One region of the Acidovorax sp. FW305-C-20-28 genome, then DNA from elsewhere that is predicted to be linked to it. Evidence: predicted binding sites of a transcription regulator. Region 1 holds the regulator's gene; the other holds the start of a gene.

The links. Region 1 encodes LexA, which represses DNA repair genes until DNA is damaged. Its sites were predicted from a motif close to ACTGTATNNNNATACAGT; they were not measured.
Region 2: recA (recombinase RecA) is a predicted target of LexA. The motif match lies at 3,129-3,146, and genes of this name have one in related genera.

The regions. Positions count from the first base shown of each region.
Region 1 is NZ_JBYSYM010000003.1:40,145-45,384, reverse strand. Features, by position in the region: gene AC3WOH_RS05285 (DUF3617 domain-containing protein) at 1-21, opposite strand, end outside; gene AC3WOH_RS05280 (DUF6152 family protein) at 141-620, opposite strand; gene AC3WOH_RS05275 (hypothetical protein) at 781-1,200, opposite strand; gene AC3WOH_RS05270 (asparaginase) at 1,210-2,163, opposite strand; gene lexA (transcriptional repressor LexA) at 2,247-2,921, shown strand; gene AC3WOH_RS05260 (hypothetical protein) at 3,059-3,466, shown strand; gene AC3WOH_RS05255 (D-2-hydroxyacid dehydrogenase family protein) at 3,681-4,688, shown strand; gene AC3WOH_RS05250 (branched-chain amino acid ABC transporter substrate-binding protein) at 4,896-5,240, opposite strand, start outside.
Region 2 is NZ_JBYSYM010000001.1:470,736-475,975, reverse strand. Features, by position in the region: gene sucC (ADP-forming succinate--CoA ligase subunit beta) at 1-306, opposite strand, end outside; gene argC (N-acetyl-gamma-glutamyl-phosphate reductase) at 499-1,431, shown strand; gene recX (recombination regulator RecX) at 1,428-1,883, opposite strand; gene recA (recombinase RecA) at 1,986-3,068, opposite strand; gene AC3WOH_RS02225 (MarR family winged helix-turn-helix transcriptional regulator) at 3,210-3,731, shown strand; gene AC3WOH_RS02220 (Clp protease N-terminal domain-containing protein) at 3,739-4,248, opposite strand; gene AC3WOH_RS02215 (helix-turn-helix domain-containing protein) at 4,272-4,484, opposite strand; gene AC3WOH_RS02210 (LysR substrate-binding domain-containing protein) at 4,542-5,240, opposite strand, start outside.

The sequences.
Region 1 (5,240 bases):
AGAGAGGGAAACGAAACGCATGAGAAACTCCTGCAAGGTAATGCGCCGGATGATAGTTGTGCTCTCGCGCAGAACCGTCGCCAAGGCCAAAAGCTGTGCAACCAAACGTGCACTAATCGACGCCCGCGCCGCTTCTCGCCTCAGGCCGGACTAGAGCGCAGGCCATAAGCCTTGCCATCGACGAACAGGTACTCGGCGCGCAGCACCGGATCGCCCTTTTCCTCGCGCAGCGTGAAGCCGAGAACCGAAAGCGCCGTGCCCGGCTTGATCTCGGCCACCTGCCAGGCCTGCATGCGGGTCAGCGGCGCGAGCTCGATCTCCCACATACGGTCCTTGCGCGTGGGCAGCACGGCGCGCGCCAGCAAGGCCTTGCCATCGACCGGGGCCGTCTGCGCCGGCACGGCCCGCTGTGCCAGATTGGGCGGCAAGGCCAGGGCGGCGGGCAACTCCAGTTCCAGCTCGGCATGCGGGTTCTGCCAACGCACCTTGCGCACCGTGCCTTCCAGATAGATAGGCCGGTCGGCGTCGAAGCTGCTCCAGCCGTGGTGGGCATGGGCTGCAAGAGGCACCAAAGGCAAGGCAAAGCCAGCGAGAACCAACTGACGACGTCGTACGGACATGGAACTTCTCCTTTGCAAAAAGCGGTCTCCGCCCCCACCCCACCCACAGCCCTCGACCTATGCAACTGGCACAGACCCAATCAGCGCCACCGTGGAACTGGCTTTGCCAGGCCACCGGTGGCGTCCCCCTGAGGGGGAAGGCGCGAAGCGACTCAGGGGGCTACAAGTACGCTATCCAGCGACCACAAGCCACGACGGCCAGCCAGATGAGGGTGGACAGCAGCATCTGCGCCCGCGCCAGGCCATCGAGCCGCGCGAGTGAACCGCGCCCATGAAACCACGCCGCGTTGCAGGCGGCAAGCATCAACAACAGCATCTTGAGGGTGAATGCCCGGTTGGACAGCAGCTCCTGCGGCTGGGTGGCAAACATCACCAGGCCCGACAGGGCTGCCAGGCCAAAGCCGCACAGCGCCAGCGAGAGGCTCAGGCGCGCCAGATCGCGGGGCGCAATGGTCGCGCCCCAGCCAAACACCCGCAGCTCGAGCAGCACCAGATTGCCCAGCAGCAGTGCAATGCCCACGATGTGCACCACCTCCAGCGCCGGGTAGGCCCATACGTGGGAGCGAAGGGCAGTGAACATGGTGGGTTGTCAGCCCAGCAGATCAAGCACCAGGCTCACGCGGGCCTTGGCAGGCGACAGGCCGGGCATGGCGGCCAGGCCATCGCCGGCTGTGGGCAGCAACTGGCCTTCGCTGCAACGCGTGGAACGCACCACGCGCACCCCCACGGCCTGGGCACGCAGCAGCGCTGCCTCCAGTGCATGGTGGATGGTGCCATTGCCCGTGCAGGCCACCACCAGGCCCCGCACGCCCTCGCGCACCAGCGCATCCACGGCACGGCCGCTGGCACCCGCGTGGCTGACCACCAGCTCCACCCAGGGCCAGGGTGTATCGGCAGGCACTGCCGTGAGGGCACCCGCACCCTTGGCGCCAGCAGACTGCGGCCAGGCCTGCACCAGCCGGGCCGCGCCCTCTTCCACCCAGCCCAGCGGCCCGGCGTCGCCGGAACTGAAGGGGTCGACCCGGTAGGGGTGCACCTTTTGCACGCGCTGGGCACCATGGATGGTGCCGGCCGCCACGACGACCACGCCCTGCGCACCCTGCGTGGTGGCCACGGCCACGGCATCGAGCAGGTTCTGCGGGCCATCGGGCACCAGCGCCGTCGCCGGCCGCATGGCGCAGGTCAGCACCACGGGCTTCCTGGCATCCAGCACGGAATGCAGGAACCAAGCCGTCTCTTCGATGGTGTCGGTGCCATGGGTGATGACGATGCCGCGAACGGCCGGGTCGTCCAGGCATTCGGCGCAGCGCTGCGCCAGCGCACGCCATACGCCGTGCTCCATGTCCTTGCTGTCGATCTGGGCCACCTGCTCGACCACGAAGGGCCCGCCGGCCAAGGCCTCCAGCCCCGGAACCGCGGCCAGCAGCTCGCCCACCCCCACCTGTGCGGCTGTGTAGCCGATGTTGTCCCCCGCCTGCGCAGCGGTGCCGGCAATGGTGCCGCCCGTACCCAGAACCACAATTTTTTGCGCACTCACTTGCATACTCCGAAAAACTGGTGAAAAATACAGTTACTGGATTAAAAGACAGTCATTTGCCACTGTACCGGCACCCACTGGAAACCACCATGCTCGACAACCCCAAGCTCACGGCCCGCCAGCAACAGATTCTGGACCTGATCCAGACCGCCATTGCGCGTACCGGCGCCCCACCCACCCGCGCCGAGATCGCGACCGAGCTGGGCTTCAAATCCGCCAATGCGGCAGAAGAGCATCTGCAGGCCCTGGCCCGCAAAGGGGTGATCGAACTGGTCAGCGGCACCTCGCGCGGCATCCGCCTGCGTGGCGACACGGTGCGCTCCATCAATGCAGCGCGCGGCACCCAGTTCAGCCTGCCCATTCCCGGCCTGTCGCAGCTGGTGCTGCCCCTGATCGGCCGGGTCGCCGCAGGTTCGCCCATTCTCGCGCAGGAGCATGTCGATCAGACCTACAGCCTGGAAAACAACCTGTTCCAGCACAAGCCCGATTACCTGCTCAAGGTGCGTGGCATGTCCATGCGCGATGCCGGCATCATGGACGGCGACCTGCTGGCCGTGCAGTCCACGCGCGAGGCGCGCAATGGCCAGATCATCGTGGCCCGCCTGGGCGACGACGTCACCGTCAAGCGCCTGCGCCGCACGGCCACCGGCATCGAGCTGCTGCCCGAGAACCCCGACTACCCCGTGATCACCGTGCAGCCCGGCGAAACCTTCGAGATCGAGGGCCTGGCGGTCGGCCTGATTCGCAACACCATGCTCATGTAATCGCCGTTGCGCCGCCCAGGTGGCGGGCGTTTGGCGGGCGGGGTGCCGGTTTTCGGCGCCGCCGCTGGTCAGCCCTGGGCTGCGCACTTGTCTTCGCAATCCTGCCTGTGTTCACCACCGACCTTCGGAGTCTTCACATGCGAATTGCTTCCCTGACCCTCTCGGCCTTCTCCCACCCACTGCACGCACTGGCACGCTGGCTGCAGCCCGCCATACGTGGCGGGTACGACCACGGCGCCACGGTACGGCCTGCACGCACCTGCAAGGTGCCAGTGCCCGCCCACGCAGCGCCCGCATGCCCCGCTGCGGCCCGCATGCCGCGCGACGAGGCCATGCAGACTGCAGCAGGAGCACGTGGCCTGCAGCACGGCACCACCCCAGGCACCGACGCTGCGCACGGCCACACCCAGGCACCCCATGTGGTGCGCGTGCTGCGCACGGCGGCCTCGGGCGCCGATGCCGGCCGCCTCGTGATCTCTGGCCGCATGGCCGACGTCTGCGCAGAGCTCGACCGCATGGCCGCGCGCGAGGCGCTGCAGCACTGAGTGCACGGCCACGCGTGCCCCTCAGCGCGTGCGGCACCGGACCTTCCGACGCCCCTGCTCCGCCCGCCTGGGGTTGGCCGCGAGGGCTGCACCAAGCCCTTTTGACCCCGTTCTGCGCCGCCAGGGCCCGGGCATTCACGCAGCGTTGCAAATGCAGCACGCCCGACGGGGCTTGGGACGCAAAGACTGCGGCGCGCCAAGGCACAATGTCGGGATGAACATCGTGATCCTCGACGACTACCAGGATGCAGTGCGCAAGCTCCATTGCGCCAGCCGGCTTGACGCCTACACCGCTAAGGTCTACACCAACACCGTCAAGGGCCTGGGACAGTTGTCGGTGCGGCTCAAGGATGCCGACATCATCGTGCTGGTGCGCGAACGCACCCAGATCACGCGCCAGCTCGTCGAGAAACTCCCCCGCCTCAAGCTCATCGCCCAGACCGGCAAGGTGGGCAACCACGTGGATGTGGCCGCCTGCACCGAGCGCGGCATCGCCGTGGCCGAGGGGGTAGGCTCACCCGTGGCACCGGCCGAGCTGACCTGGGCCCTGGTGATGGCGGCCACGCGCCGGCTGCCGCAGTACATCTCCAACCTCAAACACGGGGCCTGGCAGCAATCCGGGCTCAAGGCCGCATCCATGCCCTCCAATTTCGGGCTGGGCTCGGTGCTGCGCGGCAAGACGCTGGGCATCTGGGGCTATGGCCGCATCGGCCAGCTGGTGGCCGGCTATGGCAAGGCCTTCGGCATGAACGTGCGCGTCTGGGGCCGCGAGGCCTCGCGCGCGCAAGCCCTGACCGATGGCTACCAGGCCGCCAGCACGCGCGAGGAGTTCTTCTCGCAGTGCGACGTGATCTCGGTGCACCTGCGCCTGAACGACGAGACGCGCGGCATCATCTCGCTCGAAGACCTGTCGTGCATGAAGCCCACCTCGCTGTTCGTGAACACCTCGCGCGCCGAGCTGGTGGAGCCCGATGCCCTGATCGCGGCACTGAACCGCGGCCGACCCGGCATGGCCGCTGTGGACGTGTTCGAGAGCGAGCCCATCCTGCAGGGCCATGCCCTCTTGCGGCTGGAAAACTGCATCTGCACGCCGCACATCGGCTATGTGGAGCAGGACAGCTACGAGCTCTACTTTGGTGCGGCCTTCGACAATGTGGTGAACTTCATCAAGGGCACGCCGACCAACATCGTGAACCCCGGTTCGCTGCAGGTGCGGCGCTAGCAAGCAATCACGAGCGCCGCAACACGGCGGTCACCAACAAAAAAGGCTTCCCGAAGGAAGCCTTTTTTGTTTCTGAAGGGCACCACCCGAAGGCAGCGCACCCGCACGGATTGCATTCAGCCGGATAACTAGGCGGGGAGCCGCAGACAGTGCTGTAGCACGGCAAGGCTCCCCAACGACGTTAGCCGGTTGAAGGCAAGCCGTGATTTAGTTCAGAGGGGTCTTCTTGCCGTCCTTGTAGTTGTACAAGGTGATGGCTGGGTTCTTCATTTCGCCGTTGGGTTCGAAGGCGATCGTGGAGGTCACGCCCTTGAAGTTGGCCTTCAGCAGCTCGGGGGTGTAGACCTTGGGGTCGACCGAGTTGGCACGCTTCATGGCGTCCACGATCAGGAACGTGGCGTCGTAGGTGTAGGGGCTGTACACCTGGAACTGGTTGGGGTACTTGGCGTCGTACTTGGCCTTCCAGGCCGTGCCGCCAGGCATCTTGGCCAGCGATGCGCCGCCTTCGGCACAGATCACGTTGGCCAGGGTCTTGGCGCCGGCAGCCAGCTT
Region 2 (5,240 bases), on a different contig from region 1:
GGCGCCGTCTTCGATGTACAGGCGGCGGACCTTCTGGCCTTCGGGACCGGTCTGGTGCGTCTTGAGCTGCATGCCCAGGATGTCGCCAGCCAGGCGCTTGACGTCGTCGATGGTCTTGGCGACCTTCACGCCACCACCCTTGCCGCGGCCGCCGGCGTGGATCTGGGCCTTGACGACCCACACGGGGCCGCCCAGCTTCTGGGCTGCTTCAACGGCTTCTTGCACCGTGAATGCGGGAATGCCACGCGGAACGGGCACACCAAAATTGCGCAAGATTTCCTTGCCTTGGTATTCGTGAATCTTCATGAGGTCTCTCTCAGGGAAGGGTGGTAGTTACCCGTTTGCCATGAGCAGGTGTCTGGCCGCGGGCTTGGGACATGGCAACCTTCGACTGTATCATGCTGCGACGCACCATCCCTTGTGCCTAACACGTACAGCGTTGAAGTCCATCCATTCTTACCCGGCAGTAGCCACTGCCAGAGCAGCAGGAGTCACCCCATGTCCAAAGTCTTTATCGATGGCGAAGCCGGCACCACGGGCCTGCAGATCCGTGAACGCCTGCAGGCCATGCCCGCGGTCGAACTGGTCAGCATCGCGCCCGAATTGCGCAAGGATCCCGCCGCCAAGCGCGAGCTGATCGCGGGCGTGGACCTGGTCGTGCTGTGCCTGCACGACGACGCCGCGCGCGAGACCGTGGCCATGGTGGACGGCATCGAGCAGGCCGGCGGCCGCAAGATCAAAATCATCGACGCCAGCACGGCGCACCGCACCGCGCCCGGCTGGGTCTTCGGCTTTCCCGAGCTGGCCCCAGGGCAGCCCGACGTGGTGGCCGCCGCCACGCGCGTGGCCAACCCCGGCTGCTATGCCACGGGCGCCATCGCACTGCTGCGCCCTCTGGTCGATGCCGGCCTCATCCCCGCGGACTTCCCGCTCGCGCTGCCCTCGGTCAGCGGCTACTCCGGTGGCGGGCGCACCATGATCGAGGCCTACCAGAAGGGCGAAGCGCCGCTGTTCGAGCTGTATGCGCTGGGCCTGTCGCACAAGCACCTGCCCGAGATCATGCGCTACACGGGCATGACGCGCCGGCCCATCTTCGTGCCCTCGGTGGGCAACTTCGAGCAGGGCATGCTGGTGCAGCTGCCCCTGCACCTGGACCTGCTGCCCGGCGCCCCCAAGGCCAGCGATCTGCACGATGCCCTGGCAGCCCATTACGCCAAGAGCAATACGCCCGAGCAGTGGGTCAGCGTGCTGCCCGCCACGGCCGACGGCAAGCTCGACGCCCTGGCGCTCAACAACACCAACAAGCTCGAGCTGCGCGTGTTCGCCAACGAGACCTACCGCCACGCCGTGCTGGTGGCGCGCCTCGATAACCTGGGCAAGGGCGCCAGCGGCGCTGCAGTGCAGAACCTCAAGCTGATGCTGGGGATCTAACCCTCATCCTCTTGCACGCCGCGCACCACGCGGCGCACCACCTCGCTGGAAAAACCGCGCGCCATCAGAAAGCGCACCTGCTTCGCGCGGCCCTGCGGGTCCCCGGCCGGCTCGCCGAAGCGGCGGCGCCACACCTCGCGGGCGCGGGCCAGTTCCGTGTCCTGCAGCTGCGCCAGGGCCTGCTGCACGGCTTCGCCACCCACGCCCTTGGCCTGCAGTTCCTGGCCGATGCGAGCCGCGCCCATGCGGCCCGCACGCTGGTGCACGACCGAAGCCACCACGCGTTCCTCGTTGATGAAATCCCGGGCCTGGAGCTCGTTCAGCACGGCATCGAGGTCCTCGCCCTCCTGCACATGCGGGCGCAGCTTGCGCAGCAGCTCGGCACGCGAATGCTCGCGCTGGGCCAGCAGCCGCAGCGCGCGGCCTTTCAGGGAAAGGGTGTCAAAGCCCATGGGTCTGGTGGTCAGGCAATGGTCCAATGCAGAGCGGCCATTGCCGCAACACTGCGCAATGGCCGCCAAGGTGTACGCGGTGGCGCCCAATGCGCCGCCGTATCACTCGTCCGAATCGTCTGCCGCGGCAGCCGCTGGCAGCCCGTCGGGCAGCAGCGCAATGCCCAGCCCTTCGCGCACCTTGTTCTCGATCTCGCGGGCGAGGTCGGGGTTCTCGCGCAGGAACTCGCGCGCATTGTCACGGCCCTGGCCGATCTTCTCGCCGTTGTAGGCATACCAGGCGCCCGACTTCTCGACGATCTTGGCCGTCACGCCCATGTCGATGATCTCGCCCTCGCGGCTGATGCCCTCACCGAACAGGATGTCGAACTCGGCCGTCTTGAAGGGCGGGCTCACCTTGTTCTTGACCACCTTGACCTTGGTCTCGTTGCCGATGGCGTCGTCGCCCTTCTTGATGGTGCCGGTGCGGCGGATGTCCAGGCGCACCGAGGCGTAGAACTTGAGCGCATTGCCGCCCGTCGTGGTTTCGGGGCTGCCGAACATCACGCCGATCTTCATGCGGATCTGGTTGATGAAGATGACCGTGCAATTGGTCTTCTTGATCGTGGCCGTGAGCTTGCGCAGTGCCTGGCTCATCAGGCGGGCCTGCAGGCCGGGCAGGGCATCGCCCATCTCGCCTTCGATTTCGGCCTTGGGCGTGAGCGCAGCCACCGAGTCGATGACGATCAGATCCACGGCGCCCGAGCGCACCAGGCTGTCCACGATTTCCAGGGCCTGCTCGCCGGTGTCGGGCTGGCTGATCAGCATGTCGGACAGCTGCACGCCGAGCTTCTGGGCGTACTGCACATCCAGCGCATGCTCGGCGTCCACGAAGGCGCAGGTGCCGCCCAGCTTCTGCATCTCGGCGATCACCTGCAGGGTCAGCGTGGTCTTGCCCGAAGATTCCGGGCCATAGATCTCGACCACGCGGCCGCGTGGCAGGCCGCCCACGCCCAGTGCGATGTCCAGGCCCAGCGAGCCGGTGGAGACCACCTGGATGTCCTCGATGGCCTCGCCTTCGCCCAGGCGCATGATGGTGCCCTTGCCGAACTGCTTCTCGATCTGGGCCAGCGCGGCCGCCAGGGCCTTGGCCTTTTCGGTATTGACGGGAAGAGCGGGGTTGGTGCCTTTGACTGCGACGTCCATGGAAAACTCCTTGAAAAACAACGGGTTGGATGCTTGCCCTTGGTCTGCAATTAACTACAGACTGGATGCTTGAACAGTAGTTTATGCGAGGCATTGCACGGCAGCAATCCACTATTTAGTCAGTTTGCCTGACAATATCGGATGCCTGATTTTCCGCCTCCAATCACCGCGCCAGACAGCGAGGACGGCTGGCGCCAGACCCACCTCGGACGCCTGCTCGGCCACGCCATGCGCCGCTTCGACGCGCGCGTGCTGCAGCTCATGGCGCACGATGTGGAGGTGCCCCTGGCCCTGTCCAACCTGGCCGCGCGCGACCAGGTGAGTGCCGCCCATGTGCACATCACGCGCCACCTGGCGCTGCAGGGCGACCGCCTGACCGACCTGGCCCGGCGCGCCGGCATGACCAAGCAGGCCATGGCCACCCTGGTCGACCAGTGCGAGGCCTGGGGCCTGGTCACGCGCGAGGCCGACCCGCTCGATGCCCGCGCACGGCGCGTGTGCTTCACGCCCACCGGCCTGGCCTGGCTGCAGGCCTTTCGCGACGCCGTGGCGCAGGCCGAAGCGGAGTTCCGCGACGAGGTGGGCAAGGACGTGGCCACCGTGGTGGCGATCGGGCTCGAGGCCTACGCTGGCGGGGACACCCAGGCCCCGCCGTGGCGCTGAGCCCCGTTCAGTGGGCGGTGGCTGGCACCTGGGCCCGCGCTGCCGCCCCCAGCCGGTCGGCATCGACGCCCATGGCGCGCAGCGTGCGCGCGGCCATGCCCTGGGACATGGCGGCCACCGCCACCACCACATGGGCGCCCAGCAGCGGGCCGCCCTGGTCCTTGCGTGTGTGCGCCAACGCCTGCACCAGCTCCTGCCCCGAAGGCTGGGCGCGGTAGACCCCCGGGGCAGGGGGCGCCAGGGCCGGCGCCGACGGCAACCCCACATCGCCCAGCCCCAGGCCCTGCAGGGCATCGCGGTACTGCTGCTCGATGGCGCCGCGCACCGCCGCCGGATCGGCACCGATGCTCTCGAAGGCCCGGCGGGCCGAGCCCTCGGGCAGGTCGATGGCCGCGAGCAGGAAGTGCTCGGCGCCCGGGGCCGACTGGCCACCGGCGCGGGCATGGGCCTCGGCCTGCGTGCACAGGCGGCTCAGGGTGCGCATGCTCTGGAAACGGTGCTGCAACTGGCGGAACATGGCAAGGCTCCTTCTTTCTTCACTCATGGTTTCGGGACATGCGGCGACAGCCGCTTGTGCGCGGCCTGCTTGCTCACCCCCAGGGCCTGCGCGATATCGGCCCAGGACCAGCCCTGCGCCAGCGCAGCCGCCACGGCGTTCGCCTCCAGCCGGTCGGCCACCAGGCGCAGAGCCACCACGGCGGCGAGCGCCGCCTCGGGGTCGTCGGGCGAAGGAAGGGGCGGAGGGACTTGCATGCCGTCAACTGTAGTTGACGATTCCACTGCCGTCAACCCTTGTTGACGACCAGCACCTCAAGGCGCCGGCTGGGAGTGGGCCGCCGGCTCTGCACAGGCCAGCAGCCAGGCGCGGAAGACCTGCAGGGTCTGCAACTGGTTGCGCCCTTCGGGGTAGCAAAACCAGTAACCCATGTCGCTCTGATAACCGCAGCCGGGCAGGGGTTCGCGCACCAGGCCGCTGGCGATCTCGTCCTGCACCAGGCAGCGCGGCACCAGCGCCAGGCCCATGCCGGCCATCACGGCGCGGATCATGGACTGGAACTGGTCGAACTGCGGGCCGGCCAGCGGGTTGAGCCCCTGCACGCCGTGCGTTTCGCTCCAGCGCAGCCAGGCCTCGGGCACCGTGACATGGCGCAGCAGGCTGTGCCGCGCCACGTCGCGCGGGTGCTCGATGCGCCAGTCCGCCACGCGGGCGCGCGGCGCAATCAGCGCCACGTCCTGCCCCGTGAGGTAGTGGGCGTGCGCGCCGGGCCAATGGCCATCGCCGAAGAGGATGGCGCAGTCCAGTTCGGGGCGCTCGAAGTTGTAGCTGTGCACATAGGGCACGAAATGCAGCGTGACCTGGGGGTGCTGCTGCTGGAACTGCGGCAGCCGCGGGATCAGCCACTTGGCCGCAAAGGTCGGCAGGCTCGACAGGTGCAGCGCACCGCCACCGTCGTCGCTGGTGATGAGCTCCAGCGTGGCCGCCTCCAGCTGGGCGAGCACGGCCCGCAC